3 regions of the Paraburkholderia sp. BL6665CI2N2 genome follow, and region 2 is predicted to be linked to each of the others. Evidence: predicted binding sites of a transcription regulator. Region 2 holds the regulator's gene; each other region holds the start of a gene.
What was found. The regulator LexA, encoded in region 2, represses DNA repair genes until DNA is damaged. The targets are predictions, from matches to a motif close to ACTGTATNNNNATACAGT.
Positions count from the first base shown of each region.

Region 1: B0G81_RS20550 (PA0069 family radical SAM protein) is a predicted target of LexA. The motif match lies at 8,146-8,163, and genes of this name have one in related genera.
Region 3: dinB (DNA polymerase IV) is a predicted target of LexA. The motif match lies at 2,366-2,383, and genes of this name have one in related genera.

Region 1 covers NZ_SORC01000001.1:4,611,224-4,621,793, reverse strand. Annotated here, with positions in the region: gene B0G81_RS20590 (methionine ABC transporter ATP-binding protein) at 1-729, shown strand, start outside; gene B0G81_RS20585 (methionine ABC transporter permease) at 719-1,372, shown strand; gene B0G81_RS20580 (MetQ/NlpA family ABC transporter substrate-binding protein) at 1,407-2,204, shown strand; gene B0G81_RS20575 (electron transfer flavoprotein subunit beta/FixA family protein) at 2,442-3,191, shown strand; gene B0G81_RS20570 (FAD-binding protein) at 3,206-4,141, shown strand; gene B0G81_RS20565 (acyl-CoA dehydrogenase) at 4,245-6,035, shown strand; gene B0G81_RS20560 (D-amino acid dehydrogenase) at 6,160-7,446, opposite strand; gene B0G81_RS20555 (Lrp/AsnC ligand binding domain-containing protein) at 7,614-8,102, shown strand; gene B0G81_RS20550 (PA0069 family radical SAM protein) at 8,209-9,354, shown strand; gene B0G81_RS20545 (NINE protein) at 9,371-9,838, opposite strand; gene B0G81_RS20540 (PQQ-dependent sugar dehydrogenase) at 10,191-10,570, opposite strand, start outside.
Region 2 covers NZ_SORC01000001.1:7,507,751-7,518,320, forward strand. Annotated here, with positions in the region: gene B0G81_RS33675 (M20 family metallopeptidase) at 1-102, opposite strand, end outside; gene B0G81_RS33680 (LysR family transcriptional regulator) at 329-1,291, shown strand; gene B0G81_RS33685 (hypothetical protein) at 1,609-2,031, shown strand; gene B0G81_RS33690 (ABC transporter permease) at 2,114-2,941, opposite strand; gene nodI (nodulation factor ABC transporter ATP-binding protein NodI) at 3,035-3,949, opposite strand; gene B0G81_RS33700 (universal stress protein) at 4,246-4,710, shown strand; gene B0G81_RS33705 (DUF2939 domain-containing protein) at 4,875-5,537, opposite strand; gene B0G81_RS33710 (hypothetical protein) at 5,639-5,983, opposite strand; gene lexA (transcriptional repressor LexA) at 6,089-6,739, opposite strand; gene B0G81_RS33720 (sulfate ABC transporter substrate-binding protein) at 7,054-8,094, shown strand; gene cysT (sulfate ABC transporter permease subunit CysT) at 8,256-9,158, shown strand; gene cysW (sulfate ABC transporter permease subunit CysW) at 9,155-10,183, shown strand; gene B0G81_RS33735 (sulfate ABC transporter ATP-binding protein) at 10,183-10,570, shown strand, end outside.
Region 3 covers NZ_SORC01000001.1:3,200,596-3,211,165, forward strand. Annotated here, with positions in the region: gene B0G81_RS14225 (sensor histidine kinase) at 1-1,089, shown strand, start outside; gene B0G81_RS14230 (aminotransferase class V-fold PLP-dependent enzyme) at 1,052-2,227, opposite strand; gene dinB (DNA polymerase IV) at 2,501-3,646, shown strand; gene B0G81_RS14240 (heavy metal sensor histidine kinase) at 3,727-5,184, opposite strand; gene B0G81_RS14245 (heavy metal response regulator transcription factor) at 5,181-5,867, opposite strand; gene B0G81_RS14250 (efflux transporter outer membrane subunit) at 5,992-7,488, opposite strand; gene B0G81_RS14255 (efflux RND transporter periplasmic adaptor subunit) at 7,485-8,708, opposite strand; gene B0G81_RS14260 (efflux RND transporter permease subunit) at 8,757-10,570, opposite strand, start outside.

The sequences.
Region 1 (10,570 bases), 2.9 Mb from region 2:
GTCGCGCTGCCGCTCGAACTCGCCGGCATGAAGCGCGACGAAATCGAAGCGAACGTGCTGCCGCTGCTCGAACTGGTCGGCCTGTCGGCACAGAAAGACCGCTATCCGGCGCAGATCAGCGGCGGGCAAAAACAGCGCGTCGGCATCGCGCGCGCTCTGGCCAGCAAGCCCAAGGTACTGCTCTCCGACGAAGCGACCTCGGCGCTCGATCCCGAAACCACGCGCGCGATTCTCGACCTGCTTAAGCGCATCAACCGCGAACTGAACCTGACCATCGTGCTGATCACGCACCAGATGGACGTGATCAAGCAGGTCTGCGACCGCGTCGCCGTGCTGGATGCCGGCCGTGTGGTCGAAGAGGGCAAGGTAATCGACGTGTTCCTGCAACCGCATCACGAAGTCACGCGCGCGTTGATCGGCGACGTGATCGCGCAGGAATTGCCGCCCGCCATGAAGGCGCGTGTCGCGGAACGCCTGAAGACCGGCAGCGGCCACTTGCTGCGGCTCGCCTTCACCGGCTCAGGCGTCGATCAACCGATCCTGTCGGAAACGATTCGCCGCTACGAACTCGATTTCAACATCCTGCACGGCCAGATCGACGAGATCCAGGGACAGGCGTTCGGCTCGCTCGCGGTGCTCGCGGGCGGCGAACCGGCGAAGGTGGCGCAGGCGCTGACGTATCTGCGTGAACAGGGCGTGGTGGTGGAGGAGCTCTCGTATGTTGAGTGAAATGTTCGATATGTTCGTCCAGTCGTTCTGGGAAACGCTCGTCATGGTTGGCATTTCCGGACTGGTCGGCGCTTTGGTGGGTTTGCCGCTCGGCGTGCTGCTGTATCTGACGGATCGCCAGGGCGTATTGCAGAACATCGCCGTGAATCGCGTGATGGGCGTAGTCGTCAATGCGGTGCGCTCGACGCCGTTCATCATTTTGCTGGTTGCGGTGATTCCGTTCACGCGTCTCGTGGTCGGTTCGTCAATCGGTACGGCGGCCGCCGTCGTGCCGCTGACGATCGCCGCCGCGCCGTTCATCGCGCGCCTGGTCGAGACGGCGCTGCGCGAAGTGGATCGCGGTCTGATCGAAGCGGCTCAGGCGATGGGCGCGACCACCAGCCAGATCGTCTTCAAGGTGTTGCTGCCGGAATCGCTGCCGGGCGTGGTCGCCGGCTTGACGATCACTTTCGTCTCGCTGGTCGGTTATTCGGCGATGGCGGGCGCGATCGGCGGCGGCGGTCTCGGCGACCTCGGCATTCGCTACGGGTATCAGCGTTTCTTGCCGGAAGTGATGTTGACGGTCGTGGTGATTCTGATCGTCTTCGTGCAGTTGGTGCAGTCGTTCGGGGATTGGCTCGTGCGTCGTTTGAGCCATAAATAAAACAACACAGTCGACAGGTTTGGAAAGGTCCATCATGCAACGTCGTTTCATTCTTAAGCTGGCTGCCGCGCTCGGTGCCGCATCGCTCGTCGCCGCCAACGTGGCTTACGCCGAAGACACGATCAAGGTCGGCGTGACCGGCGGTCCGCACGCACAGATCATGGAAGTCGTGAAGACGGTCGCGGCGAAGAACGGTCTGAACATCAAGATCGTCGAATTCTCCGACTACGTGCAGCCGAACGCGGCGCTCGCCGGCGGCGATCTGGACGCGAACAGCTACCAGCACGACCCGTATCTGCAGGCGCAGGTGAAGGACCGCGGCTACAAGCTGATCCGTATCGCGGACACGGTCACGTATCCGATGGGTATCTATTCGAAGAAAGTGAAGACGCTCGCCGAACTGCAGCCGGGCGCGAAGATCGCGGTGCCGAACGATCCGACCAACGGCGGCCGCGCGCTGCTGTTGCTGCAAAAGCAGGGTCTGCTGAAGCTGCGCGCCGACGCGGGGCTGAAGGCGACGCCGCTCGACATCGTCGACAACCCGAAGAAGCTGAAGATCGTCGAACTCGATGCCGCGCAGATTCCGCGCTCGCTGAACGACGTGGACGCGGCCGCGATCAACACGAACTTCGCGATGGAAGCGGGTCTGAAGCCCAAGCAGGACGCCATCGCGATTGAAGACCCCAAGGGTCCTTACGTGAACGTCATCGCAATCCGCGAAGCAGATAAGAACAAGCCGTGGGTCGCCAAGCTGGTCGCGGCGTATCATTCGCCGGAAGTGAAACAGTTCATCGAAAGCAAATTCGGCGGAGCGGTCATCACCGCCTGGTGAGACGGCGGCCTGCAGAGCACGCAGAACACGACGGCAATGCAAATTTAGAGTCGTAGGGCTTAACCCGGGGTTGTCGCCCGGGTTTTTTCGGGATTAAAATAGAACGACCGTTCGATATTGCCGTCACGCCATTGAGGAGCGATATCCTCCTGCTAAAGCACCCGCGACCGGGCTGCCGTGAGGGCAGTCGTTATAATGTTCGTTGGGTTGACGTATTCGTAACTTTGGAGCGTGTGCATGAAAATCCTGGTGCCAGTCAAAAGAGTGGTCGATTACAACGTGAAGGTTCGAGTCAAGTCGGACGGCACGGGCGTCGACATCGCGAACGTGAAGATGTCGATGAATCCGTTCGACGAAATCGCGGTTGAAGAAGCCGTGCGTCTGAAGGAAGCGGGCGTGGCGACGGAAGTGATCGCCGTGTCGGCGGGCGTGACGCAATCGCAGGAAACGCTGCGCACGGCGCTGGCGATCGGCGCGGATCGCGCGATCCTGATCGAGTCTTCGCAGGAACTGCAGCCGCTGGCCGTGGCCAAGCTGCTGAAGGCGCTGGTTGACAAGGAGCAGCCTTCGCTGATCATTCTCGGCAAGCAGGCTATCGACGACGATTCGAACCAGACCGGCCAGATGCTCGCCGCGCTGGCTGGTTTGCCGCAAGCCACGTTTGCATCGAAAGTGGTTGTTGCTGACGGCAAGGCGACCGTTTCGCGCGAAGTGGATGGCGGCGCGGAAACGCTGTCGCTGACGCTGCCCGCTGTCGTCACGACCGACCTGCGCCTGAACGAGCCGCGCTACGTCACGCTGCCGAACATCATGAAGGCGAAGAAGAAGCCGCTGGAAGTCCTCAAGCCGGAAGACCTCGGCGTTGATGTCACGCCGCGCCTGAAGACGCTGAAGGTTGTCGAGCCGCCCAAGCGCTCCGCCGGTGTGAAGGTGCCGGATGTGAAGACGCTGGTCGAGAAGCTGAAGACCGAAGCCAAGGTGCTGTGAGGGAGACAGAGCAAATGACGAATCTGGTAATTGCGGAACACGACAACGCGTCGATCAAGGCCGCGACGCTGAACACGATCGCAGCGGCACAGAAGATTGGTGGCGACATTCACGTGCTGGTGGCAGGGCACAACGCGCAAGCCGCGGCGGATGCAGCAGCGAAGATCGCAGGCGTGAGCAAAGTACTGCTGGCCGACGCGCCGCAACTCGAAGCAGGCCTCGCGGAAAACATTGAAGCGACGGTGCTGAACATCGCGAAGGACTATTCGCACATCCTCGCGCCGGCAACCGCCTACGGCAAGAACATCACGCCGCGTATCGCAGCGAAGCTGGATGTCGCCCAGATCAGCGATATCACCGCGGTGGACAGTCCGGACACGTTCGAGCGTCCGATCTACGCCGGCAACGCCATCGCAACCGTGCAATCGGCTGACCCGATCAAGGTCATCACGGTCCGCACGACGGGTTTCGATGCAGTCGCGGCTGAAGGCGGCAGCGCAACGGTCGAGAAAATCGAAGCGGCGGCGGACAGCGGTATCTCGTCCTTCGTGAACCGCGAAGTGACGAAGCTTGACCGTCCGGAACTGACGTCGGCGAAGGTCATCGTCTCGGGCGGCCGCGGTTTGGGCAACGGCGAGAACTACACGAAGGTCCTCGAACCGCTGGCGGACAAACTGAATGCAGCGCTCGGCGCATCGCGTGCCGCGGTCGACGCGGGCTTCGTACCGAACGACTATCAGGTCGGTCAAACCGGCAAGATCGTCGCGCCGCAGCTGTACATCGCCGTCGGCATCTCGGGCGCGATCCAGCATCTGGCCGGGATGAAAGACAGCAAGGTGATCGTTGCGATCAACAAAGACGAAGAAGCGCCGATCTTCAGCGTCGCCGATTACGGACTGGTGGGCGATCTGTTCACGCTCGTGCCCGAGCTCGTTAGCGAACTCGGCTAAGCGCCGTAACGCCGCATAAAAGGCGTCTGGCAGCACAGGAAGGGCGCGGGACCGATCGAGTCCAGCGCCCTTTTTTTATATCAGAAGCGGGAGGAGAACTGAAATGAGCTATACGGCGCCCATCAAGGACATGCTGTTCGTGATGAAAGAACTGGCCGGTCTCGAAGACATCGCGAGCTTGCCGGGCTTCGAAGATGCGAACCTCGAAACGGCGCAAGCCGTCCTCGAAGAATCGGCGAAACTGTGCGGCGGCGTGCTGGCGCCGCTGAATGTCGAAGGCGATCGCAATCCGAGTAGCTGGAAAGACGGCGTGGTCACCGCGACGCCCGGCTTCAAGGAAGCGTTTCGCCAGTTCGGCGAAGGCGGCTGGCAAGGCGTGCAACATCCCGTCGACTACGAAGGCCAGGGCCTGCCGAAGCTGATCGCGACGCCGTGTGTCGAAATGCTTAACGCGTCGAACCTGTCGTTCGCGCTGTGTCCGTTGTTGACCGACGGCGCGATCGAAGCGCTGCTCACCGCCGGCACCGAAGCGCAAAAACAGACCTATGTGCCCAAGCTGATTTCCGGTGAATGGACCGGCACGATGAACCTGACCGAGCCGCAGGCCGGTTCCGATCTCGCGCTGGTGCGCACGCGCGCCGAGCCGCAGGGCGACGGTTCGTTCAAGCTGTTCGGCACGAAGATTTTCATTACGTGGGGCGAGCACGACATGGCGAAGAACATCGCCCATCTCGTGCTGGCGCGCACACCGAATGCACCGGAAGGCGTGAAAGGCATTTCGCTCTTTATCGTGCCGAAGATTCTCGTCAACGAAGACGGTTCGCTCGGCGAGCGCAACGACGTGCATTGCGTCTCGATCGAACACAAGCTCGGCATCAAGGCGAGTCCGACCGCGGTGCTGCAATTCGGCGACCACGGCGGCGCGATCGGTCATCTGATCGGCGAAGAGAATCGCGGCCTCGAGTACATGTTCATCATGATGAACGCGGCGCGTTTTGCTGTCGGCATGCAAGGCGTCGGCATTTCGGATCGCGCTTATCAGAAGGCCGTGGCGTACGCGAAAGATCGCGTGCAAAGCCGTCCCGTGGATGGTTCCGCGAAGCAATCAGTGGCGATCATTCAGCACCCCGACGTGCGCCGCATGCTCGCGACCATGCGCGGCCTCACCGAAGCATCGCGCGCGCTGGCCTATGTGGCCGCGGCGCACTGCGACATCGCGCATCGTCATCCCGACGAAGCAAAGCGCGCGGAGCATCAGGCGATCTATGAATACCTCGTGCCGATCGTGAAGGGCTGGAGCACGGAGTTGTCGATCGACGTCACGAGCCTCGGCGTGCAGGTACACGGCGGCATGGGCTTTATCGAAGAAACCGGCGCCGCGCAGTACTACCGCGATGCGCGCATTCTGCCCATCTACGAAGGCACGACCGCGATTCAGGCCAACGACCTGATCGGCCGCAAGACCGTGCGCGACGGCGGCAAGGTGGCGAAGTCGCTGCTCGCCGAAGTGGCTGCGACGATCGAGGCACTCGGCGCGCAGCAAGGCCCGGCGTTCGACTCGATGAAGAAGTACCTCGCGCAGGGCCATCAATCGCTGGGCGCCGCGGTGGATTTCGTTGTCGCCAATACAAAGGGCGATCCGAACGCGGTGTTCGCCGGCAGCGTGCCGTATCTGAAACTCGCGGGCGTCGTGCTGGGCGGCTGGCAGATGGCGCGTGCGTTGCTGGTGGCGGCTCAAAAGCGCGACGAAGACCCTTCGTTCTACGGCGCCAAGATCGCGACCGCGCAGTTTTACGCCGAGCATGTGCTGCCGCTGGCGTCGGCGTTCGAGGCGTCGATTGTCAACGCGAAGGGTGGAGAGAGTGTGCTGGCTTTGTCGGAAGATCAGTTCTGACGCGGCTTTTCACTACGCTTGAAAAAACAAACGGCGCCTTGACAGGCGCCGGTTGTTTTTGTGGCGCTGGTCTGTGAGATCACGAATCAGCGCTACCGTTCTGGTGAAGCGTCGCTGCTAAAACTTAGGCATAAGCCGGGCGATGCGCGGCACCCACCTCGCCGAGATAGCGATGCACCGACAGATCGTCCGCCTTGATGGCCGGTTGCTTGCCCGACATCACGTCGGCGAGCAGTTGGCCCGACCCGCACGACATCGTCCAGCCCAGCGTGCCGTGGCCCGTGTTGAGGAACAGGTTCGGCACGGGAGTGCGGCCGACGATCGGCGTGCCGTCCGGCGTCATCGGGCGCAGACCGGTCCAGAAGGTCGCCTTCGACGTATCGCCGCCGCCCGGGAACAGATCGTTCACGCACAGTTCCAGCGTTTCGCGGCGCGCCTGGCGCAACGATTTGTCGAAGCCGACGATCTCGGCCATGCCGCCCACACGAATCCGGTCGTCGAAACGCGTGATCGCGATCTTGTAGGTTTCGTCCAGCACAGTGGACACCGGCGCCGACGCTTCGTTGACGATCGGCGCGGTAATCGAATAACCCTTGAGCGGATAAACCGGAATCTTCACGAGACCGGACAGGAAGCCGGTCGAATACGAACCCAGCGCGACGACGAACGAATCCGCGCGCACCAGTTCTTCTCCGCACTTCACGCCGGCGATGCGGTCGCCGGCCATTGCGAGTGCGTCGATCGGCGTGTTGTAGCGGAATTTGACGCCCAGTTCCTCAGCCAGCGCGGCGAGGCGCGTGGTGAACATCTGGCAGTCGCCGGTTTCGTCGCCTGGCAGGCGCAGACCGCCGGTCAGCTTGTGCGACACCGCGGCGAGCGCCGGCTCGGCCCGCGCGAGTTCGGCCGGCGACAGCAGTTCATACGGCACATTGGCTTCCTGCAGCACGGCGATGTCTTTCGCGGCGCCTTCGAATTGCTGCTGGGTGCGGAACACCTGGAGCGTGCCGCCGGTGCGGCCTTCATATTGAATACCGGTTTCGGCGCGCAGCGCTTGCAGGCAGTCGCGGCTGTATTCGGCGAGGCGAACCATGCGGCCCTTGTTCACCGCATAGCGCGACGACGTGCAGTTCTGCAGCATCTGCCACATCCATTGCAACTGGAATTGCGTGCCGTCGAGGCGGATTGCCAGCGGCGCGTGTTTCTGGAACATCCACTTGACGGCCTTCAGCGGCACGCCAGGCGCGGCCCACGGCGACGCATAGCCGGGCGAGATCTGGCCCGCATTGGCGAAACTGGTTTCGAGCGCCGGGCCGGCCTCGCGATCGATCACGGTCACTTCGTGCCCCGCGCGCGCCAGGTAATACGCGCTGGTCACGCCGACGACGCCACTGCCCAAAATGACGACTCGCATAGATGCTCCAGGTATTCAAATGAGGTCTGAGGACGGTGCGCTCGTCGATTCGGTGGAATTCGTTCGATTAACAAGGTGTATCGCGGATCGCCCAGTCTTAACCGCTATACTATTAACAGTCAGGCAGGTTTTGTTATTGTATTTTCAAGATTTTCAGCAAAAACACCATGCGTACACAGCGCCAACCGGTCCGGGCCCTCGACAAGCTTGATCGCAAGATCCTGCGGCTGCTGCAGCAGGACGGCCGCATCGCCATGAAGGATCTGGCCGAACAGGTCGGACTGTCAGTCACGCCATGTATCGAGCGCGTCAAGCGCATGGAGCGCGACGGCGTGATCACCGGCTATCACGCGCGCGTGAATCCCGCGGAGCTGGGCGCGGCGCTGCTGGTATTTGTCGAGATCACGCTGGATCACAAGAGCGGCAACATGTTCGACCAGTTCCGCCGCGAGGTGCAGAAGATTCCCGAGGTGCTGGAATGCCATCTGGTGTCGGGCGATTTCGACTATCTGATCAAGGCGCGCATCGGTGAAATGGCCGATTACCGGAAGCTGCTAGGCGACATCCTGCTGCAACTGCCTGGCGCGGTGCAGTCGAAGAGCTACGTGGTGATGGAGGAGATCAAGGAAACGTTGACGATTCCGGTAGGGGATTGATCCACGCGACGGCACTCGGCGGGGCTCGACAAACGGCGTAAACACTGTATATTTGTACAGGTGTTTTGCGCCGTTTTTCCGTTTTGCGTCTTTACGTGTTCCAGCCGTGACCGACTCCGACTCCCACTCCGTCAACGAATTTCCGATCGCGCCGCCCGCGCCTCGCAAAGGCCGTGGCGCGGTGACGAACCTGCAAGGCCGCTACGAAGTCGACCAGCGCGAAGCGGTGGACGACGGCTGGCTGTCGGCGCCGGAGGACGATGACGGGCCCAAGGTCTTGCGCACGCAGGTCTTCGAAGAACGGGCCAAGACCATTCTTACGCGCAATGCGTCGCCGGATATTCCGTTCAGCGTGTCGCTGAACCCGTATCGTGGTTGCGAGCATGGCTGCATTTATTGTTTTGCGCGGCCCACGCACGCTTATCTGGGACTGTCGCCGGGCCTCGACTTCGAAAGCCGGATCTACGCCAAGATAAATGCGCCGGAGTTGCTCGAGCGGGAATTGTCGAAGAAGTCCTATGTGCCGGAGCCGATCGCGCTGGGCGTCAATACTGACGCCTGGCAACCCGTCGAGCGTGACTTGCGGCTCACGCGCAGGGTGATCGAAGTGCTCAGCGAACGTCAGCATCCGTTTGCGGCGATCACCAAGTCGTCGCTGATCGAACGCGATCTCGATCTGTTGGCGCCCATGGCGGCGCGCGGGCAATTCATGGCGGCCATCACCATCACCACGCTGGACGCCGAGATCGCTCGCACGCTCGAGCCGCGCGCGGCCACGCCGTCGCGGCGCTTGCGCGCTATTCGCACGTTGAGCGAGGCGGGCATTCCGGTCGGCGTCAGCATCGCGCCGGTGATTCCGTTCGTCACCGAACCGGACATGGAGCGCGTGCTGGAGGCCTGCGCGGAAGCCGGCGCGAGCAACGCGAGCTACATCGTGCTGCGTCTGCCGTGGGAAGTCGCGCCGCTTTTCAAGGATTGGCTCGCGGCGCACTTTCCAGATCGTGCAGATCGGGTGATGAGTCGCGTGCGGGACATGCGCGGTGGGAAGGACTACGACTCTTCGTTCTCCACGCGCATGAAAGGTGAGGGCTTGTGGGCGGATCTGCTCAAGCAGCGCTTCCACAAGGCGGTGCGCCGTTTGGGGTTGAACCGCCGGGACCGCGGCATTCTGGATATGTCGCACTTTCGCCCGGTCAACGTGCCGCGTGCCGATAAACCGGCACACGACGATCCTCAACTGAATCTTTTCTAGCGCGCCGCGCGGCGGATCATTGCGAGAGCGCTTTGGCCGCCTGCACCTGGCTTTCGAAGTACGTCTGGAACGAAATGGCCAGACCCGTCATCAGCAGGAAGGCGCCGATCAGCAGCGAAAAGATCACGATGAAAATGACCGTCCAGCCGGAGTGGCTTTTGCGCTGGGTCTGGCCGTTGAATTGCGTGTCCCACTTTTCGTCCGGACGCAGCCCGTAGACGATCGCGGCGAGAAACGCGGCGAGCAGCGAGATCGCGCCGGGAAAGGCCAGCATCCAGCCGAGCATCGAAGCGCGTTCGCTCGCCACGAGGAGCATGGCTCCCGGAATGCCGATCAGCGTGCCGAGCACATGTGCCCATCCGTAGATGTCGCGCATGCCGTACAGATAGAACCGGTGAGCGCCGAGGCTGCCGAAGAAGAACGCCAGTGCGGCGGTAATCGTCTTGGATCTGAAACGCGGGGAAGTCGAGACAAGGGTGGACATGTAGGCCAGAGCAGAGTGACAGGCGGTCGAAAGGAGCGGCGCGCAGCGCGCGCGGACCGACGCGCATTCTACGCCCGCCATGGGCCGCCGGTCACGTGACGGGTAGTCGCGGCAGGGTCGAAGGCGCTCTCTGCCGCAGGGTGAAGGGTAGGGCAGCCATGGGCGGGGCCGCGTTGACCACGAGTCCTAGGGGCGTGATTATGGCGGCGGTGCGGCGGCTGATCAGGCTGGCTTGGCAAGTGGCGTGACGAGCGCCGAACCCGGCCGGATAGGTGGCGTGGGTGCCGACGCTCGTTTCTGTCCAGACTTTTCGAGCGCACGGCGTCTGACGCTGCTTGCCACGCGAAGCGGGCTACGGCGCCGAGTAGGTGACGCGATAAACTGCGCCGGCGTAGTCGTCGCTGATGAGTAGCGAACCGTCGGGCAGTGGCAGCACGTCGGCGGGACGTCCCCACTCGGTTTCGCCGGATTGCAGCCAGCCTTCGGCAAACACCTCCTGGCGGGCATTGCTGCCATCCGGATTCGTAACCACGTGCACAACGCGATAGCCGACCTTCTTGCTGCGATTCCACGAACCGTGCTCGGCGATAAAAATACTGTTCCGGTAGGCGGCTGGAAACATCGGGCCGTCGTAAAAGCGCATGCCTAGCGCCGCGACATGCGCACCCAGTTTGACCGCGGGCGGCGTAAACTCGCTGCACGGATGGTCCTTGCCGAACTCGGGATCGGGCG
Region 2 (10,570 bases):
CTGACTTTCGGTGCGAAAACCGACGCGGCGGTTGAGGGTTTCCAGAAAGGCGCCGGATTCGAAATGGTGGGTGGCGTGCTCGATGGCCTGAGTGCGGCTCATGCGTGTCTCCAATGCGGGCAAATGTGGGGGCGGGCGGCGCGTGGTCGTTTGTCTGATGACGCTCGACGCGGCCTGCATCTTCGAACCGATTCTAGGAGGCCGTTTTTTTTGTCACAATGATCGTCTTTCGAAGCTTGCGTTGCCGAAAAGGCAAAGCTCGCCGCGCGTACAGAAGGCGCTTGCGGATATCGGCGCGCCTGCGCTGACGTTGAATGGGACATCACACATGGCACTTTCGCTGCATGGCATCGCGCTGCGCTATTTCGTCGAAGTCGCGCGCACCGGTTCGCTCAGCGACGCGTCCGCGCGGCTGCATGTCGCCGTCTCGGCGATCAGCCGGCAGGTGGCGCGGCTCGAAAGCGATCTCGGCGTCGCGCTATTCGAGCGGCGTCCGCGCGGCATGGCGCTTTCCGAAGCCGGCGAGCGCCTGCTGGCCTACGCGCAGCGCAGCCTGCTGGAGGCGGAGCATGTGATGAAAGAGATCGGCGGCCTCGAGACCCTGCACGGCAGCATGATCAAGGTGACGAGTTCCGAAGGTTTCGCCGCCGACTTCCTGCCCACCGCGATGGCGAGTTTCCGGGTTCAGTATCCGGGCATCGACTTCACGCTCTCGGTCATGTCGCCGGGCGAGGCGACCCGTCAGGTGCGCGACGGCGACGCCGACCTCGCGTTGACCTTCAGCCTCGCGCCGGAAAAGGGCGTGAAAGTCGAGCACACGGAGCGCGCGCCGGTGCTGGCGCTGCTGCGCGCCGATCATCCGCTGGCCGCGCGCGCAAAGGTGTCGCTCGCCGACTTGCAGCGCTATCCGCTCGTGCTGCCCGAGCCCGGCACGACGATTCGTCAGTTGATCGACATTACCTGCGCGCTCGAAGGCGTCCTGCTCGAACCCGAGCTGACCTGCAACAACAGCGGCGCCATGTATCGCTACGCACAGAAGTCCGGCGCGATCATGTTCACGGGTCTGCTGTCCGTGCGTGACCGTTACGCCGGCGATGGTTTCGTCGTGATGCCACTGACGCATCCGCAGATGCGCCAGCGCAGCATCCAGGTGCAGACCATGGCGGGGCGTGAACTGCCGCAGTCGGTGAGGGCGTTCCGGGATCATCTGATCGCGGAAATCGCGGGTGTGAAGCCGGCGGATGCGACGGCCTCGAAGGCCGCGCGAAAGCGCGGCAGAGCCAAGGGCTGACGGCCGCTGTGGCTGGAGAATCCACGCGGCATCAGGCCGGCGAGACTGCGATCACGACGGCCCGCGCACGACCAACCAGGCCGGCGGCATGCGTGCGATAGCGATCGATTCGCGACCGATTGAAAGGCAAATGTTGCAGCCGGATCGCGAATCACGACCTAAACTGTGGTGGACGGGGTGGGCTGAAAGCGCCGCAGTGCATGACCGGCAATGCTGCGGTGCATGGCGATGGTAGGATTCAGCCCGAAAAATGGAGAGCGGCGCGCGCTCGAATTCGCGCGCCGTCCACAACAGAGCGATAGGACCCAGGACATCGAATGGCGCAACAAAAAACAAACCCAAAACTTGAGCAGGCGCTGACGCGCGGGGATCTGGCCATCCGTCAGGCGAATTCGGCGCGGGCCACGGCATTGCTGCGCGCGTTGGGCAAGATGATCGTGGACGCGTCGGCCACTATCGGCGTGGAAGCCTTCACCCTGATTCCCGACGGCGACAAGATCTACGATCCGGCCGATGGGCTGTGGCCGCAGGAACTGCAGGTCTCGCTCGATGGCCCCGTCGAAGAGGCCGATCCGGATGAAGTGCGCACGGTCCGCCTGATCGCCGACGATCCCGGCACGGTGTTCCGGGTCGAGTGGCAGCGCGCCGACGGCAAGATCGGGCGCCAGGACGGCGGCCCGTTCGCCACGGTGGCGTTTATCTCCGACGTGGACATTCCGTGGACGGATGACGAGGACTGAGCGGGCCCGGCTCGCGGCACTGATGTTTCGTCGGGCGCGGCGATCAGCGCCTGGCGTTCGTTATGGTTGACGGCCGGAAAACCTACTTCATCATCCGGCGGCGAAACAGAATCGCCGACACGATAAACCCGCCGAGCGCATACGCGGCCAGCACAGCGATATGCAACAGCGCATTATCGACGGGCCGACCCAGCATGGCCGGCCGCATCAGGTCGACCGCATGCGCCAACGGCAACATCTGGGTCGCGCCCCGCGCGACGGCAGGCAGCTGCGAGACCGGAAAGAACACGCCCGATAGCAGCAGCATCGGCGTCAATACCAGCGTCTGGTAAAACATGAAGAAGTCGTACGAAGGCGCGAGCGCCGTCACGACCATCGCGATGCTCGCGAACGCAAGCCCGGTCAGCACGATGACCGGCAAGGCCAGCAGCATCGACGGGAAATTCGCGTAGCCCAATGCGCCTGCCACCAGCATGATCGCGGCGCCCGAGAGCACTGACTTGCTGGCTGCCCAGATCACCTCGCCGAGCACGATGTCGCCGAGCGTCAGCGGCGTATGCATGATCGCTTCCCAGGTGCGCTGCACATGCATGCGCGAGAAGCCCGAATACATCGACTCGAAACTCGCCGACATCATCACGCTCGAGGCCACTGTGCCCGCCGCGAGAAACGCGATATACGACACGCCGTCGACATGGCCGACCATCAGCCCCAGCCCGAAGCCGAGGCCGAACAGATAGATCATCGGGTCGGCCAGGTTGCCGAACATCGAGGCGATCGCGAGTTTCTTCCACACCAGATAGTTGCGGCGCCACACCGCGATCCAGTTGCTGGCGTTCGCGGGGAAGGCGGCGAAGGTTTCCTGATTGGATGGCGTGTCGCCGGCGGTTTCGTAGGTGCGTGCGTCCATTGCGTGTCTCGTGCGTGTCCCTGCGTGGTTTCTGTCAGGGCGTCGTTATGGTTGTACCGCGTTGCGTGCGATGCCGGTCTCGACCGATGCGCTTCAATCCTGCATCTCGCGGCCCGTGAGCCGCAGGAACACATCTTCCAGATTCGCCGGTCGATGCAGATAGCGCAGATCCGCGCGCTGCTTGAGCCGCGCATGCACCGGCTGCGCGTCGTTGACATAGCAGAACAGCGTCTCGCCGCTGATCTCGGTGCGCTCGACGAGCGGCGCCAGTTCATCGCGCAACGCGACGGGATCGGGTCCGAAGATCTCGATCACATCGCAACCGATCTCGGAAGCGATCAATGCGCTCGGCGCGCCTTCGGCGATCTTGCGTCCTTCCTCGATCACGCACAGCCGGTGGCAGAGGCGTTCGGCTTCTTCCATGAAGTGCGTGGTCAGCAGAATGGTCTTGCCGCGCGCGAGCAGCGAGCGCAGCCGCTCCCAGATCAGATGCCGCGCCTGCGGATCGAGGCCGGTGGTCGGTTCGTCCATGATCAGCACATCGGGATCGTTGACGAGCGCGCGCGCCAGCGTGAGGCGCCGCTTCATGCCGCCGGACAACTCGCTCACGCGCGCGTCCGCCTTGCTTTCGAGCCGCGCGAATTCGAGCAGCGAAGGCGCCATCGCACGGCATTGCGCGGCGCTCAAACCGAAGTAGCGGCCGAACACCAGCAGGTTCTCACGCACCGTGAAGTCGGGATCGAGATTGTCGAACTGCGGCACCACGCCGACGCGCGCCCGTGCCACGCGCGCGCGGCCGGGGATCGGCTCGCCGCACAGACGGATCGTGCCCGCGTCCGGCGCGGCGATGCCGAGCAGCATACGCAACGTGGTGGTCTTGCCCGCTCCGTTCGGGCCGAGCAGGCCGAAGCATTCGCCGGCGTTGACATGAAACGACAGTCCATCGACGACCGTTTTTTCGCCGTAGCTTTTTTTGACTTGATGAAATTCGATGGCGGCTTCGGGCATGGATCGAACGAGTCTCCAAGGAGGGCGTGAATGACGTGAATGACGTGAGTGGCCGGGGGAGGCGGCCTATTCTAGGGCATCGGCGCGACACTGTTGGTTCGCCCCGACAATCCGAAGCCGGTTTCTTGCACTGCGGCATCGACGCGCGGAGACCCTCCCAGCGGCTCGCGCACCTGTTTAGGGCGTGGTTAGAGGGTGGTCAGCGCACACTTAGCGTTTTCCATCCCTTGCAACCTGAATTGCGGCGCACCATGATTAATTGAGAATCGCGCGTCCCGCGCGAAGGGAGAAAAATCATGGCGAGCTACCAGAAAATCCTGCTGTGCTACGACGGCTCGCGCGAAGGCCGCAAAGCACTCCGTTGCGGCGCCGACTTGGCGTTGGATCTGAAAGCGGAAACGCATTTGCTGTCCGTCGTTGACATGCGCTCGAGTATTGCGCAAAGCGCGGGCCTGCTGACCGACGTGGCCTGCGGCAGTTTCGAAAAGACCGCACGCGACATCCTGCAGGAAGGCGTTGATTGGCTCACCGAGCGAGGCGTCACCGCACAAGGGCATTTTGCATTCGGCCATCCGATCGATGAGATCGCCACTCTCGCCAATGAACTGCATGTCGACCTGGTCGTGGTCGGCCACCGTTGCCGCACGGGTTTGTCGCGATGGTGGATGGGCGCGGGCAATACGCCGCTGCTCGACCGTGTCTCGTGCAGCATTCTGGTGGCGTGTTCTTCGGCGCAGGAGCAGCAGCAAGCGGCGGCTTGATGCGCATGTCGGCCATTGAGGGCGGTTGGCTGGGGGTCGGGTACTCCGGCCTCACTACCCGATGGCCTTGACGTCATAACGAAGTCGCTGCACGACTCGTCACGACTCGCCGAATAATTGGCGCGATCAAGGGATCCGCGCCATACAAAGCCGACGTGCCGCGATCACTCGTTCAGATTGACCGCGGCCAGCTTCCACGTGAATATCCCTTCGCGCCGAAAGATCGCCGAGTAACGCGCGTCGCCGGCGCCATGCTGGTACGTGACGACAAACTCGTTGAGCCCACGATAGCCCGCCGTGGTCTGCGGCGGTTGCGGGGGCGTGGTGTTGGCATTCCCGTTCGCCGCGTTGCCGGCAGGAGGCGCTGCCGGTGCCGGTGCGGTCGCGGCGGCGTCGGACGGATTGTTCGCGGCCGGCGGCGCGGGCGGCCGCTCACCCGGATCGCCGCGCGGCGGCATGCCGTTCAGCAAGGCCGCGACACCGTCCGGTGTGGCATAGGCATCCACGAGCGGGCCGATCAACGCGACGCCGATCATCGCGCCGATGGCGGCCAATGGATTGCCGTTGCTGTGCGCGCCAAGCCGGCGTGTCAGCAGGCCGGCGACCTGTTCCTTCAGGCTCTCACGCAACGCAGGGAAGTCGACGTACTGATTGACTGTTTGCGCGTCGCGCGCATCGGCCGCGCGTTTGAGATTGTTCAGCGCGATGTACGGCGACGCATAAGCAAACCCCAGTGCGGCGATCACCACGCTCACGATTAGCGTGACGATCAGCGGCTTTGTGGCGCCGCCTCTGCTGCCGCGTTGGGTATGTTTCGGAACTGCCATCGAGTGGGACTCTCCATCAGGTGTGATCTAACGTGGACCGCGGCCACGCGAAAACGATCCCACGCAATGCAATCTCTCGCCGCCCGCTCAAGACAGGGTCATCACGACTCGAACACCGCGCCATGGACGTTGGCTTCGTCGGCGATGCAGCGGTCGATCATGCGGCAAACCGCGTCCATCGTGCCGACCATGATGAGACGCGACGGCCCGTGATAGACCCGCACCGGTGCGCGACGCGCGGGTTCGGCCGTATTCAGGCCGGAATTCAACGACACGCGGGCAAACGCCGGCAACGACGAAGGCAAGCTCGACGCAGCCTCGGGCGAGTCGAACAGCGACGGTGTGCTGCGCGTGGCCGCCTCGATCAATGAGCAGGGCACCAGCTTGCGAAGGTGACGCAGACGACCGAACTGGCGAAAGGGCAGCAGGCGGGCAAGACGTTCCATGAGACTCTCCAGACGATGCAACGTTGATGCGGCGTTGATGCAGTGTCGATGCGACATTGACGCGGCTTTTTATTCTGTTGAACGCGCAAAAGGGTTAGAACTGGGTTAGAACTCGCCGGGGCGGATCAGCCCCACGGCGATACCCTCCAGCGCGAACTCCGCACTGCCGGTTTCAACGAAGATGTTTTCGTAATCGGGGTTCTCGGCGATCAGTTCGAGCCCGTTCGGCCGGCGCTTCAGGCGCTTGACCGTGACGTCGTCGCCGAGCCGGGCAATGATGATCTGGCCGTCTTTTGCTTCGCTGCGCTTTTGCACCGCGAGCAGGTCGCCGTCGAAGATGCCCGCGTCGCGCATGGACAGTCCGCGCACCTTCAGCAGGTAATCGGGCTTGCTCGAGAACAGCGCCGGGTCGCACGCGTAGTGCTGCGAGATATGTTCCTGCGCGAGGATCGGGCTGCCGGCGGCAACGCGCCCGATTAGCGGCAGCGACAGTTGCATGATGCTGGCGTGCGGCAGCGTGAACTGGTGCGGCGAGTCTTCCGGACCGGCCAGCAGGCGAATGCCGCGCGATGCGCCGGCCGCGAGTTCGATCACGCCCTTGCGGGCGAGTGCGCGCAGATGTTCTTCTGCCGAATTGGCCGAGCTGAAACCCAGCTCGGCGGCGATCTCCGCGCGGGTGGGCGGAAAGCCGGTGCGTTCGATAGCCCTGCGGATCAGATCGAAAACCTGCTGCTGTCGTGCGGTGAGTTTGGTCATGGCGCCACTGTATGTATGAACAGGTGACTGTATTTTTATACAGTATTCGGCGCAATTCAAGCTTTACTTTAAGTTCGGGGCGAAGGGCGGCGTTCCAGCGCCGTCAAACGATGCTTTAACAGCCGTTTTCGTTCAGCAACGCCTTATCCAGCTGTCGTTACCACTTTTGAGTATTAAAAAATGAAGAAACATTATTTTTAATGATGAAAGCCCTTCGATAGACTGGGCCTCCAGTTGACGTTCATGTGCACGTGACCGCGACACAAGAAAAGACACCACACGCTGTTTCAGCGGACAACGCGGAGAAAGTTGACATGAATCACCAAGGTACGGGGCTGGCAGGCAGGACGCAGAAACTGATCGCGGCGCTCGCATTGAGCGCGGCGGGCGCGCTCGGTGTGATGGCGCAGGCGCACGCCGCCGACACGACGCTGCTGAACGTCTCCTACGACCCGACGCGTGAGCTGTATCAGGACGTCAACCAGGCGTTCGGCAAGGAGTGGAAGGCGAAGACGGGCGAGACGATCACCTTCAAGCAGTCGCACGGCGGCTCGGGCGCCCAGGCGCGCTCGGTGCTCGACGGTCTGCAGGCCGACGTGGTGACGCTGGCGCTCGCCTATGACATCGACGCACTGGCGAACAAGGGTTTGCTGGACAAGGGCTGGCAGAAGCGGTTGCCGGATAACGCCTCGCCGTACACGTCGACGATCGTGTTTCTGGTGCGCAAGGGCAACCCGAAGCACATCAAGGACTGGGACGATCTGATCAAGCCGGGTGTGTCGATCGTGACGCCGAACCCGAAGACGTCGGGCGGCGCGCGCTGGAACTACCTCGCGGCTTGGGCGTACGCCGAGCATCAGCCGGGCGGCAATGATCAGAAGGCCAAGCAATTCGTCGGCAAGCTGTACAAGAATGCCGGCGTGCTGGATTCCGGCGCGCGCGGCGCGACCACCAGCTTCGTGCAACGCGGCATTGGCGACGTGCTGATCGCATGGGAAAACGAAGCGTTTCTGTCGCTGAAGGAATTCGGTCCGGAGAAGTTCGAGATCGTGGTGCCGTCGGTGAGCATTCTGGCCGAGCCGCCGGTCGCGGTGGTGGACAAGGTGGTCGACAAGCACGGCACGCGCAAGGTCGCCGAAGCTTACCTGAACTTCCTGTATAGCGAGCAAGGCCAGGAGATCGCGGCGAAGAACTTCTACCGTCCGCGTTCGAACAAGGTGCCGGCCGAGCTGACCGCCAAGTTTCCGAAGCTGAAGCTGTACACGGTGGACGATTCGTTCGGCGGCTGGACCAACGCGCAGAAGACGCACTTTGCCGACGGCGGCGTGTTCGATTCGATCTATCAGCCGCAGTAACAGGCCCGCTGCCGGCATCGGCAAAGGCATAGGCATAGGCACAGGCATAGGCAGCACGACGCGGCGACGCGTCACTCCCGAGCGCGCCCCATGGGGCGCGCTTTTGGCCGCCAGGGCCCGGCGGCCGGCAATACGAGCATCAACCTGAACGAGTAACGAGCATGACGACGTTGACCTTCCGAAAACCGAGCGCGTTGCCCGGTTTTGGCCTGACACTCGGCATCACGGTGGCTTATCTGAGCCTCGTGGTGCTGATTCCGCTTGCGGCGACCTTTCTCAAGACCGCCACGCTCGACTGGAGCCAGTTCGTGCGCGCGGTGAGCTCGCCGCGCGTGCTCGCGTCGTATCGGCTCACCTTCTTTTCCGCGCTCGGCGGCGCGCTGATCAATGCGGTGTTCGGCTTTCTGGTGGCGTGGGTGCTGGTGCGCTACACGTTTCCGTTCAAGCGCATTGTCGATGCCGTGGTCGATCTGCCGTTCGCGCTGCCCACCTCGGTCGCGGGTATTTCGCTCGCGGCCGTGTACGCGGGCAACGGCTGGATCGGGCAGTTCCTCGAGCCGCTCGGCCTGAAGATCGCGTTCACGCCGGCGGGCGTGCTGGTCGCGCTGACCTTCATCGGTTTGCCGTTCGTGGTGCGCACGGTGCAGCCGGTGCTCGAGGAGTTCGAGCGCGAGCAGGAAGAGGCGGCGGCGTGCCTGGGCGCATCGCGCTGGCTGACGTTTCGCCGCGTGGTGTTGCCGGCGGTGTTTCCTGCTCTGCTGACGGGCTTCGCGCTGGCATTCGCGCGCGCGCTCGGCGAATACGGCTCGGTGATTTTCATTGCCGGCAATGTGCCGATGAAGTCGGAAATCACGTCGCTGCTCATCATCACCAAGCTCGAGCAGTACGACTACGCGGGTGCGACTGCGATCGCGGTCGTGATGCTGGTCGTGTCGTTCCTGATGCTGCTCTTTATCAATACCTTGCAGTGGTATCTGCAGCGCCGCACGAGTCGTGGGGGCGCGGGCCCGGCGCCTGCTGCCGCGAGTGTCGCGGCGATCGGTGTCGGCGGAGGTGCGCAATGAGCCGCGATTCCGTGAAGAATGCAGGTACTTCCGCAGCCGTGGCCGTGGCGCCGCGCGCGCCGCTGAACGTCGCGCGCCGGCCCGATCCGGTCACCGAACCGCCTGTCGTGCGCTGGATTCTCACCGGCGTCGCGCTGCTGTTTCTCGCGCTGTTTCTCGTCGTACCGCTCGCCGCCGTGTTCTATCAGGCGTTGAACAAGGGGCTCGGCTTCTATCTGGAATCGCTCGCCGATCCGGACGCGCTCTCGGCGATCAAGCTCACCGTGATCACCGCCGCGATCGCGGTGCCGCTGAACCTCGTGTTCGGCCTCGTGGCTTCGTGGTGTATCGCCAAGTTCGAGTTCCGCGGCAAGGCGCTGCTGACCACGCTGATCGATCTGCCGTTCTCGGTGTCGCCGGTGATCTCGGGCTTGATCTATGTGTTGATGTTCGGCGCGCAGGGCTGGTTCGGCCCGTGGCTGCAGGACCACAACGCGCAGATCATTTTCGCGGTGCCGGGCATCGTGATGGCAACGATCTTCGTCACGTTCCCGTTCGTCGCGCGTGAACTGATTCCGTTGATGCAGGCGCAAGGCAACGACGAAGAAGAAGCCGCGCACGTGCTCGGCGCGTCGGGCTGGCAGATCTTCCGCCGCGTCACGCTGCCCAACGTCAAATGGGGCCTGCTGTACGGCGTGATTCTGTGTAACGCGCGGGCAATGGGCGAGTTCGGCGCGGTGTCGGTCGTGTCGGGCCATATTCGCGGCCAGACCGACACGATGCCCCTGCACGTCGAAATTCTCTACAACGAATACAACTTCTCGGCGGCGTTCGCCGTGGCGTCGGTGCTGGCTCTGCTCGCGCTCGTGACGCTCGGCCTGAAGCTGCTCGCCGAGCGCCATATGTCGGCGGAACTGTCGGCCGCGCGCGACGTGCCCGCATACGCGGGTCCCGTTACGCCTGCGGCCAATGCAACAAGCGCAACACACACAACGCAAACAACGCATGCACCGCAGCAACACCCGCTCAAGCAAGGAGAGCTGTAATGGGTATCACCGTTCGTAACCTGCAGAAGCGCTTCGGCGATTTCGTCGCGCTCGATAACGTCTCGCTCGACTTTCCGCCGGGCGAACTGGTTGCGCTGCTCGGGCCGTCGGGTTGTGGCAAGACGACCTTGCTGCGCGTGATCGCGGGACTCGAATACGCTGACGGCGGCCAGGTCGTGCTGCAGGGCCAGGACGTGGCGACGGTCGGCGCGCGCGAGCGGGAAGTGGGCTTCGTGTTCCAGCATTACGCGCTGTTCCGCCATATGACGGTGTTCGAGAACGTGGCCTTCGGCTTGCGCGTGAAGCCGCGCAAGGAGCGCCCCTCGGAAGCGGTGATCCGCGAGAAGGTGCATGAACTGCTCAAGCTCGTGCAGCTCGACTGGCTCG
Region 3 (10,570 bases), 4.3 Mb from region 2:
CTCGCCGAGTGGGAATCTTTTGCTGCGACATTGCTGCCCGCCGCCCAAGGCATGACCTCGCGAGAACTACGAGACCATGCGCAGCAGATCCTGGAGGCGATTGCGAAAGACCTGTCTACGCCGCAGACCAGGCAGGCGCAACTCGCGAAGTCGCACGGCCGCGTGTCGCCGGTGATCGACGCGCCGCAAACAGCTGCCCAGACGCACGCGGTGCTTCGTGCCCGTGGCGGCTTCGATATCAATCAGTTGACCGCCGAATATCGCGCCCTGCGCGCCGCGGTGCTCAGGTTATGGCTTGATAGCGGCGGCCCGCCGACAGATGAACTCGACGACGTGATCCGGTTTAACGAAGCCATCGACCAGGCCCTAAGCGAGTCGGTGAGTTTTTTCACGAACCAGGTCGACCAGCGCCGTAACCTGCTGCTCGGTATGCTGGGTCACGATATGCGAAGCCCCTTGCAGACCATCCAGGTCACCGCGCACCACCTCGCGAGACTGAACGACGGCCAGGAAGTATCCACCGCAGCAGCCCGGTTGATCCGAAGCGGCGCCCGCATGCAGGCGCTTCTGGATGACATGCTGGACTTCAGCCGGACCAAGCTCGGACTGGGCATCCGCGTGACGCAGGCGCCGGTCGATCTTGGCACGCTGGTGGCCGACGAGCTGGACCAGTTGTGCGCCGCGCACGCGGGCCGGAAGGTCGAGCTTGAGATCGCCGGCGATACCCGAGCCACGTGCGACGGTCGGCGCATCCAGCAGATGCTGGGCAACCTTGTCGGAAATGCGTTCAAGTACGGAGAGCCGAGCGCCGCTGTGAAGGTGCTTGTGGCCGGGAACGGTGAGGACGTGTCGATTGAGGTGGTAAACCAGGGCCAGGCAATACCGCCGTCAGCACTCCACCGTATTTTCGAGCCTCTTGAGCGCGGTCCCGTTGCGGAAGGCGGCCCGGGCGCCCAGGATAGCCTGGGACTTGGGCTCTACATCGCCCAGGAAATCGCCCGGGCTCACCGCGGCGATATCAGCGCCCGCTCGGACGAGGCCGAGACGGTATTTACGGTGCGCCTGCCGCGTCATTCTGCGAGTCCGTAAAACGCGGGTGCAGGTTAATACGATCCAGCGCCTTCGCAAGCCTCTCCACCGCACCCTCAACGTCGTGCAGTTTGTCCAGGCCAAATAACCCAATGCGGAAGGTCTTAAAATCCTCTGGCTCGTCACATTGCAGCGGAACTCCAGCCGCGACCTGCAACCCCGCATCCGCGAACTTCTTGCCGGATCGAATCCCATCATCGTCCGTGTAACTGACAACCACGCCCGGAGCCTCGAAGCCTTCGGCCGCCACGCTTCTGAAACCGTTGTCCGCAAGGAGTGCGCGAACGCGCTTGCCGAGTTCAAGCTGCTCCGCTCTCACTTTATCGAAGCCGTATGTCTCGGTCTCCTTCATGACGTCCCGCAAGATCGCGAGACCGTCCGTGGGCATCGTTGCGTGGTATGCGAACCCGCCGTTCTCATAGGCTTCCATGATCTGCAGCCATTTGCGAAGATCGCAAGCGAAACTGCTGCTTGTCGTTCCGTCGATTCTTTCGCGCGCAAGCGGGCTCAGCATGACCAGCCCGCAGCACGGTGACGCGCTCCAGCCCTTTTGCGGCGCGCTGATCAGAACGTCGACGCGGCTCGCCTTCATGTCGACCCAGACCGTGCCGGAGGCAATGCAATCCAGTACGAACATGCCGCCAACGGCATGCACAGCGTCGGCCAACGCGCGCAAATAAGCGTCCGGCAGCATGATCCCGGAGGCGGTCTCGACATGCGGCGCAAACACCAGATCCGGCTTGTTTTCCCTGATCGCAGCGACCACGTCTTCGATCGGCGGCGGTGCGTAGGCCGCCTGTCTCCCTTGTTCGACCGGGCGCGCCTTCAGCACGATCGATTCAGACGGAATGCCGCCCATGTCGAAAATCTGCGTCCAGCGATAACTGAACCAGCCATTGCGGATAACCAGACACTTCCTGTTCGTTGCGAACTGCCGGGCAACGGCTTCCATGCCAAAAGTCCCGCTGCCCGGGACGACCACGGCCGACTTCGCGTTGTAGACCTTCTTCAGCGAATCGGAAATATCGCGCATGACTCCCTGGAAGAGTTGCGACATGTGATTGATGGATCGGTCGGTGTAGACGACTGAATATTCGAGGAGCCCCTCGGGGTCGACATCGGGAAGTAAGCCTGGCACGTTGGTCTCCGGTTTTGGACGAATATAAGGATCGAAAACAGATTCTAACGAAAGCGATCCATGGCTGAGGCGAAAAGCATTCCGCCACCCGGATCGAAGCGCCAGACAGTTCGCGAGGCCCTACGACCTGACAAAAACACTGTATGAATGTACAGTCTAGGTATTTGCGCCGCAGAACGCGACTTCTCGCTATATCGACGTTCATGACTGGGGTCCAGATAAGTGCCCTATTGGCCAAGCCAGACCGTGAACGCTATTTTTGAGTATCAAGGCATGCCAGATGACAGGCGCATAGCCCATATTGACATGGACGCATTCTTTGCGTCCTGTGAACTTTCGCAGTATCCGGAACTGCGAGGCCAAGCCATGGTGGTTGCCGGCCGTCGTTCGGACGCGCCCCGAACGAACCCGGATGGGACACGTGAGTTCGCGCGCTTACGCGACTATACGGGCAGAGGCGTCCTGACAACCGCAACCTACGAAGCACGAGCGTTCGGAGTTCATTCCGGGATGCCCACCATGCAGGCAGCCCGGCTGGCGCCGGATGCCATTCTCCTTCCAGTGAACTTTGATCTCTATCGAACGTACTCACGACTGTTCAAGGACGCAATCCGGTCCGTAAGTCCGACAGTCGAGGACGTGGGCATCGACGAGGTCTACGCCGATCTATCGCTTCTGAACGACGAATCGGAGCAAATTGCACGGAAGCTGAAATCCGCCGTCTTCGAGGCGACCAATCTCACATGTTCGGTCGGCATTGCGCCCAATAAGCTCCTGGCAAAACTATGTTCGGACATCCAGAAGCCAGACGGAATCACCATTCTGCGGCGTGAGGATCTGCAAGCCAGGATCTGGCCAATGGCTGCGGCAAAAATCAACGGTATCGGGCCAAAGGCTAACGCCAAGCTGACGTCTCTAGGGATAACGACCATCGGTGACATTGCCGCATGCAGCGAGCAATGGCTAATCGAACAGTTCGGACGGAGCTATGGGGCATGGCTTCGCAGAGTTTCCCATGGGCTCGATGACAGACCAGTGGTCACTTATAGCGAGCCTGTCTCGATGAGCCGCGAGACCACCTTCGAGCAGGACCTGCACGCCGTACGACACAGGCGGGAACTCGGTACCGCATTTACCCGTTTATGCGAACAGGTGGCGTCGGACTTGCAGCGTAAAGGCTATCTCGCGCGCAGGATCGGGATCAAGCTCCGCTTCAACGACTTTCAGACAGTAACGCGCGACGTCACGCTCCAGGAGCCGGTTGCGGACGCCAAGGCACTGCGCCACGCGGCCACCCAATGTCTGAAACGCGTCGAACTTGTTAAATCCATCAGGTTGCTGGGCGTGAAGGCAGGCGGCCTCCAGCGCGCGGGAGCGACAGAGAGCGACGCGCCGGCTCAGTTCACGCTGGATTTCTAGTCCGCGTATCGGCTTGCGGAGCGAATGTATCGCGACGAGCCGCGAGACGACCTTCGAACGCCGCTGCGGCATCTGCCGATTCAGGCTGACTTGCTCTTCACCAGTGGCGGATAACCGGTTCCGTCAGCAGCCGCACCCGGATTCGAGCGCGCCGCCGGCACGCCGGCTTCCGTCGGCGAAACCGCCGCGACCGAAAACACAAAGGTGTTGATGCCGTGCGCGCTTTGCGCGGACACGCTGCCGCGATGCATCTCCGCGATCGCTTTCACGATCGCGAGCCCGAGGCCGTGATTTTCGCGGCTATTCGTGCGCGAGACTTCCGCGCGGTAGAACCGGTCGAACAGATGTTCGAGCACATCCGGCGAGATCGGCTCACCGGGATTGGCCACCGCCACGCGCACCTGACTCTCGTCACTCACGATCGTCACGCTGATCTCGGCGTCCGGCTCGCAATGCTGGATAGCGTTCATCAACAGATTCGTGCAGGCGCGGCCGAACAGCGAGCGGTTCACGCGCGCCATGGCGTCGCCGCGCAATTGCGCATGCACCCGCGCTTCTTCGAGCGGTATCTCCAGAAACTCCAAGGTATGCGCGACTTCCGCGGCCAGCGACACGTCGACGAGACCTGTTGCGCGCTCGCCCTGATCGGCGCGTGCGAGAAACAGCATGTCGTTGATGATCGCCCGCATGCGCTCGTATTCTTCGAGATTCGATTGCAACGTGTGACGCAGATCGTCGACCGAGCGATTGCGTGTCAACGCGACTTCCGTCTGGCCAATCAGAATCGTCACCGGCGTGCGCAGTTCGTGAGCCACGTCCGCATTGAACGATTCAAGGCGGCCATACGCGCCGTCGAGCCGCTCCAATGCACCATTGAAGGAGTTGGCCAGGTCGTTCAGTTCGAGCGGCAGCGAGGCCGTATTCAGACGCTGCGAGCGGTTATTCGGACTCACGGCGGAAGCGTCGCGAGTGAGGCGCGTGAGCGGCGCGAGACCGAGCCGCGTGACCGAATAGCTGAGCAGCAACACGCCAAGACTGCCGAGCGCCGACAACGCGGCGAGCGCCGAGCCGAACACGCGCATGGTGCGCACATTGGGCGAATAGCTCGCGGCCACCTGCAATTGCACCGCCGGACGCGCGCCGTAAGCGGGAATCGTCACCGTGGAGGTCAGCATGTCCTGGCCGCCGCCCGCCGGCGTCACGCGCGCATAGCCGCCGGCCCAGCTCGTGACCACCGAGCCGCCGACCGGCGTGCCGTAATGGAAATACGGATCGGTGCTCGACACCGCGTATACCGTGCTGCCGTCGTGCGGCGTCATGTCGGTAAGCTTTTCGCGCGCCATGCGCCACTTCTCCGGCGTCACGGCGTGATACACGATGATGCGCGCGATCTGCGTGCGGTCGTCGAGCGACTCGCGCAGATGGTGTTCGAGCTGCGTGCGCAGCACCAGAAAGAGGCCCGTGCCGACCAGCGTGAACACGAACAGCGCGACCAGCGCGAACATCAACGCGAGGCGCCGGGCAATCGACCTGTTCATGGCTGCTCCGCCTCTTCACGCACTTCGAGCACGTACCCCATGCCGCGCACGGTATGCAGCAGTTTGGAGGGGAACGGGCCGTCGAGCTTGGCGCGCAATCGCTTGATCGCGGTCTCGACCACGTTGGTATGGCTGTCGAAGTTGACGTCCCAGACGAGTTCGGTAATCGCGGTCTTCGACAGAATGTCGCCTTGCCGGCGCGCCAGCACGCTGAGCAGCTGGAATTCCTTGGCGGTGAGATCGAGGCGCACGCCGTCGCGCGTCGCGCGCCGGCCGATCAGATCGACGAACAGATCGCCGACGGAAATCAGCGTCGACTCCTGCGAGCGCGTGCGGCGCGCGAGCGCATGAAGCCGCTCGACCAGTTCGAGAAACGAAAAGGGTTTGGTGAGGTAGTCGTCGGCGCCTTCGCGCAGGCCGCGCACGCGGTCGTTCACGTGATCGCGCGCGGTGAGCATGATGACCGGCGTGGACTTGCGCATACGCAGCGCCTTCAGCACGCTGAAGCCGTCGCGTTTGGGCAGCATCACGTCGAGGACGATCACGTCGTAATCGAATTCGGTGGCCAGATGCATGCCTTCCTCGCCGTCGAGCGCAACGTCGACGACCCACCCCTGCTCTGTCAAACCGGAGCGCAGGTAGTCCACCACCTTGTGCTCGTCTTCAACAATCAGCAATTTCATGCGCGTCCCCTTGTATGTGCATTATACGAAACGCCTTGCAGTCGTCTTGCGCACCGCCGCGTGCTCCCACTGCTGCCCTGCTGCTGCCCCTGTTACCGCCCCGGTTGCTTCATGATCCGCTAGCTCACCGCGCGGGAGCCATCGCCTCCTTCGTGTCGCCGGGCTGCGTGCCCGCGGGCGTATTCGACATGTCCGTGCCGACGTCCCAGCCGCCGCCGAGCGCCTTCACGAGCGAGACTGACAGCGTCATCTGTTGGCCGTGAATCTGCACGTCCTGGCGCTCGCTGGTAAGCAGCGACTGCTGGGCGGTGATCACGTCGAGGTAAGCGACGAGGCCGCCCGAATAGCGGTCGTTGGCGAGCGTCAGCAGACGCTGCGCATCGGTGACGGCCTCGCTCGACTGCTTCGCCGCGCCGTCCAGCACGGACAGTCCGGTGATGCAGTCCTGCACCTGCTGGAACGCGGTGAGCACGGTCTGGCGGTAGTTCGCCTCGGTGGCCTTGTAGCCTTCGCTCGCGAACTTCACGTTGGCCGCGCGGCGGCCGCCGTCGAACAACACCTGGCCGACTGCCGCGCCGAGCGTCCACATCAGCGTCGGCGCGCTCAGCAGGCTGGCGAACTGCGTGCTTTCCCAACCGATGCTCGGCGCCAGCGTGAGACTCGGGAAGAACGCCGCCCTGGCGACGCCGATCTGCGCGTTCGCCGCGGCCATCGCGCGCTCCGCCGAGGCGACATCCGGCCGTCGCTGCAACACGTCGCTGGGCACGCCAAGCGGAATCGACGGAACCTGAACCGCGAGCACCTTGGGCTCGATCGAAAACTGCGGTGCGGGCACGCCGACCAACGCAGCAATCGCATGTTCGAACTGCGCCCGCTGATTCAGCAGCAGTTGCGCCTGCACGCGCGTCGAGTCGAGCAGCGACTTCTGTTGCAGCACATCGAGCCCGGACACCGAACCGAGATCATGTTCCGTGGTGACGTAGTCGAGCGCCTTCTGCTGCAGTTTCACCGACCGATTCAGCACGTCGATCTCGGCGTCGAGTTCACGCAGCGAGAAATAGTCGCTGGCGACATCGGTGGTGAGCACGAGCCGCGCGTTGGCCAGATCATCCGCCGATTGCTGCGCGGAAGCCGTCGCGCCTTCCACTTCGCGACGTATCCGGCCGAATAGATCGGTGTCGTAGCTGATCGTGGGGCCGAGCTGCACATTGTTTTGCACCGTCGACGTCGTGGGCGTGCCGTAATTCGTTCGCGGACGGTTCTGCGAAATCCGGAAGCGCGATCCCTGCGCCGCGAAATCGACTTCGGGAATCTGCTGTGCGCGGTTATTCGCGAGCGTCGCCCGGGCCTGCTCGTAATGCGCGCTGGCCGCGACCAGCGTCTGATTCTGCGCGAGCGCCTGCGTTTCCAGCGTGGCGAGCGTCGGATCGCTGAACCCGCTCCACCAGTCCGGCGAGATCGGCGCATGAGACGGCACGGCCACGCGCCAGTACGAATCGGTTTGCCAGCTGGGCGGCACCTCGGCCTGCGGCCGCTCGTAATTCGGCCCGACCGTGCACGCGGCCAGCAACGCCGCGCCCGCCAGCGTCGTCAGCGCACGGCATGTGGCCACGTGCTTCACGACGCCCCCTTGCGGTTGGTTTGCGGCTGCTGGATCTGCACGTGATCGCCGTCCGCGATCGAATCGCTCGGGTTGATGATGATCTTGTCGTTCGCCTCGACGCCGCTTTCGATTTCGAGCGACTGTCCGAGATCCTGCGCGATCACGATCTTATGCAGCCGCACGTTGCCCTTCGCATCGACCACCGCGACGCGCGGGCCTTCAGCACGAAACAGCAAAGCATTGCCCGGCACCGTCAATCGCGCATGCGCCGAGGCCGGCACCGCCACCTGGACATACGCGCCGGGGCGCAGCTTGTCGTCCGGATTCGGCAAGGTCACTTCGATCTGCAGCGAACGGGTGGGCACGTCGATCGCGCCGGAAATGTGCGTGATCGTGCCGTGGAATTGCTGGCCCGGCAGTTCGGCCTGCGTCACCACCACCTTCTGCCCCGCCGACACGTTTTGCGCATACGCCTGCGGCAATTGCACATAAACGCGCAGCGGGTCCGACTGCGCGAGCGCGAAGAGCGCGCGGCTCGTGCCGCTGCCCGCGTCGATCAGGTCGCCGACATCCACATTGCGTTGCGTGACCACGCCCGCGAACGGCGCCACGATCCGCTTAAACGATTCGAGTTGCTGCAGGCGCTTGACGTTGGCGTCGGCGGCGGCAAGATTGGCGACGTCTTGCGTATAAGTGCTCTGCCGTTCGTCGAGTTCCTGTTGCGAGACCGCATCGCGCTGACGCAATTGCTGCCAGCGGTCCAGCGAGCTCTTCGCGAGGCCGAGGCTCGAACTGGTTTGCTGGCGCTGCGCCAAAGCTTGCGCGAGTTCCTGATCGATTTCCGGCGTATCCAGATCGGCGAGCAATTGGCCCTGCTTCACTCGCGCGCCGATATCGGCGTACCAGTGCAGCAGATAACCGGTGGAGCGCGCAAAGATCGGCGATTCGACGTAGCCGCGCAGCGTGCCTGGCAGCAAGGTATCGCCGCCGCCTTCAGTCTGGGTCGGGCTCACCACGTTCACATACTGCGTGGCGTTCTGCTTCGTGGTCTCCGCCACCGCATGGTTTTGCATGATGTTGGCGATCACGGTGCGCAAGGCCCCGACGGCCAGCAGCGCCAGCACGATCCACACGGCGATTTTGGCGCGCTTCCATTCTTGATGGCGCGGTGGCAAGGCGTGACCGCCTTCCGTCTCTCGCGCAGGAATCGCTAGCGATGCATGAGTTTTTTCGGTCATCTCAGTCAGCCATCTCAGTCAGCCATATCAGTCAGCCGTCGTTTAACTTTACGCGGGCTTGCCAGCGGCGCCGTGCTCGGGCGCGGGGCCGTCGTCGTGGGAACTCGTGTGATTCGCGCCGCCATCGTCATCGCCGCCGCGGTGGCGGCGCGCGAGGCGGGAGTGAATCGCCGCGAACACCAGCGGCACGAAAAACAGTGTGGACACAGTGGCGAACAGCAAGCCGCCGATCACCGCGCGGCCGAGCGGCGCATTCTGCTCGGCGCCTTCGCCCAAACCGAGCGCCATAGGAATCATGCCGATGATCATCGCGAAGGCCGTCATCAGCACCGGCCTGATCCGGCTTGCGCCGGCTTCGAGCGCGGCGGTCAGCGGCGGTGCGCCGGCGGACAGACGCTGGCGCGCGAACGACACCATCAGAATACTGTTGGCGGTACCCACGCCCATGGTCATGATCGCGCCGGTCAAGGCCGGCACGCTCAGGTGCGTGCCGGTCAGGAACAGCATCCACACAATGCCCGCCAGCGCCGCGGGCAACGCGCTGACGATGATCAACGGATCGACCCACGACTGGAAGTTCACGACGATCAGCAGGTACACCAGCACGATCGCCATCGCCACGCCGAGTCCCAGACCGAAGAACGAACTGCGCATGGTCTGCACCTGGCCGCGCACGGTAATCTGACTGCCGCGCGGCAGCGACGCGCGCACGTTGTCCACCAGCTTGTCGACCTGATTCGCCACACTCCCCAGGTCGCGCTTCTCGACGCTCACATACAGATCGATCACCGGCCTGATGTTGTAGTGCGTGACTTCGGCGAACTGCGTCTGCGGTGCGACCCGCACCAGGTTGCCGAGCAGTTGCGTCGGGCCGCTGGCCGAACCGGAGACCGGCGTGCGCAACAGTTCGTCGATCGACGACACCTGGTACTGTGGCGTTTGCACCGCGACGTTGTATTCCACGCCGTTGCGGTTGTTGAACCAGAAACCCGGCGATGTTTGCGAACTGCCCGACAACGAAATGAGCACGTTTTGCGCCACATTGCTTGCGCTCAGATTGAGTTGCTGAAGCCGCGTGCGGTCCATCTGAAGATTGATCGCCGGTTCATCCAGCTTCTGCTGTATATGCGTGTCCACTGTGCCGGGAATCATGCGCACCTGTTTCAGCAGCTTGCGCGCAATGTCGAAGTTGCCCTCCTGATTCGCGCCGGAAATCTGCACGTCCACGGCGGCAGGCAAACCGAAGTTGAGAATCTGCGTGACGATGTCGGCCGGCTGAAAGAAAAACTCGACGCCCGGAAAGCGCTGCGGCAGAATCGCGCGCAATTTGTCCATGTAGATTTGCGTGGGCTTGTGATCTTCATTGAGCGCCACCTGGATCTCGCCGTCGAGCGTGCCGATCGTGCCCGCATTGCTGTACGAAAGATTGATGCCGCTATAGGGCAAACCGAGATTGTCGAGGATGGTGCCGAGTTCTTTCTGCGGCACGACCTCGCGAATCACCTTTTCGACTTCGTCGGCGAGACGCGCGGTTTCCTCGATGCGCGTGCCGGTCGGCGCACGCATATGCAGGCGAATGTCGCCGGCGTCCACGCTCGGGAAGAAGTCTTCGCCGAGCACGAAAATCAGGCCCATCGAGACGACGCAAAAGCCGAGGAACACGCTGCCGAACATGCCGCGACGCACCAGCAAGCTGCTCAGAATCATGATGTAGCCGGCGCGCATGCGCTCAAAGCCACGATCGAAGCGGTGATAGAGGCGCATGAACAGACCGGGCTTCGCACCCTGCTTCGGCTTGTGCGCGTGCCCCATCAGCAGCATCGCGAGGGTCGGCACCAGCGTACGCGAGAGAATGTACGACG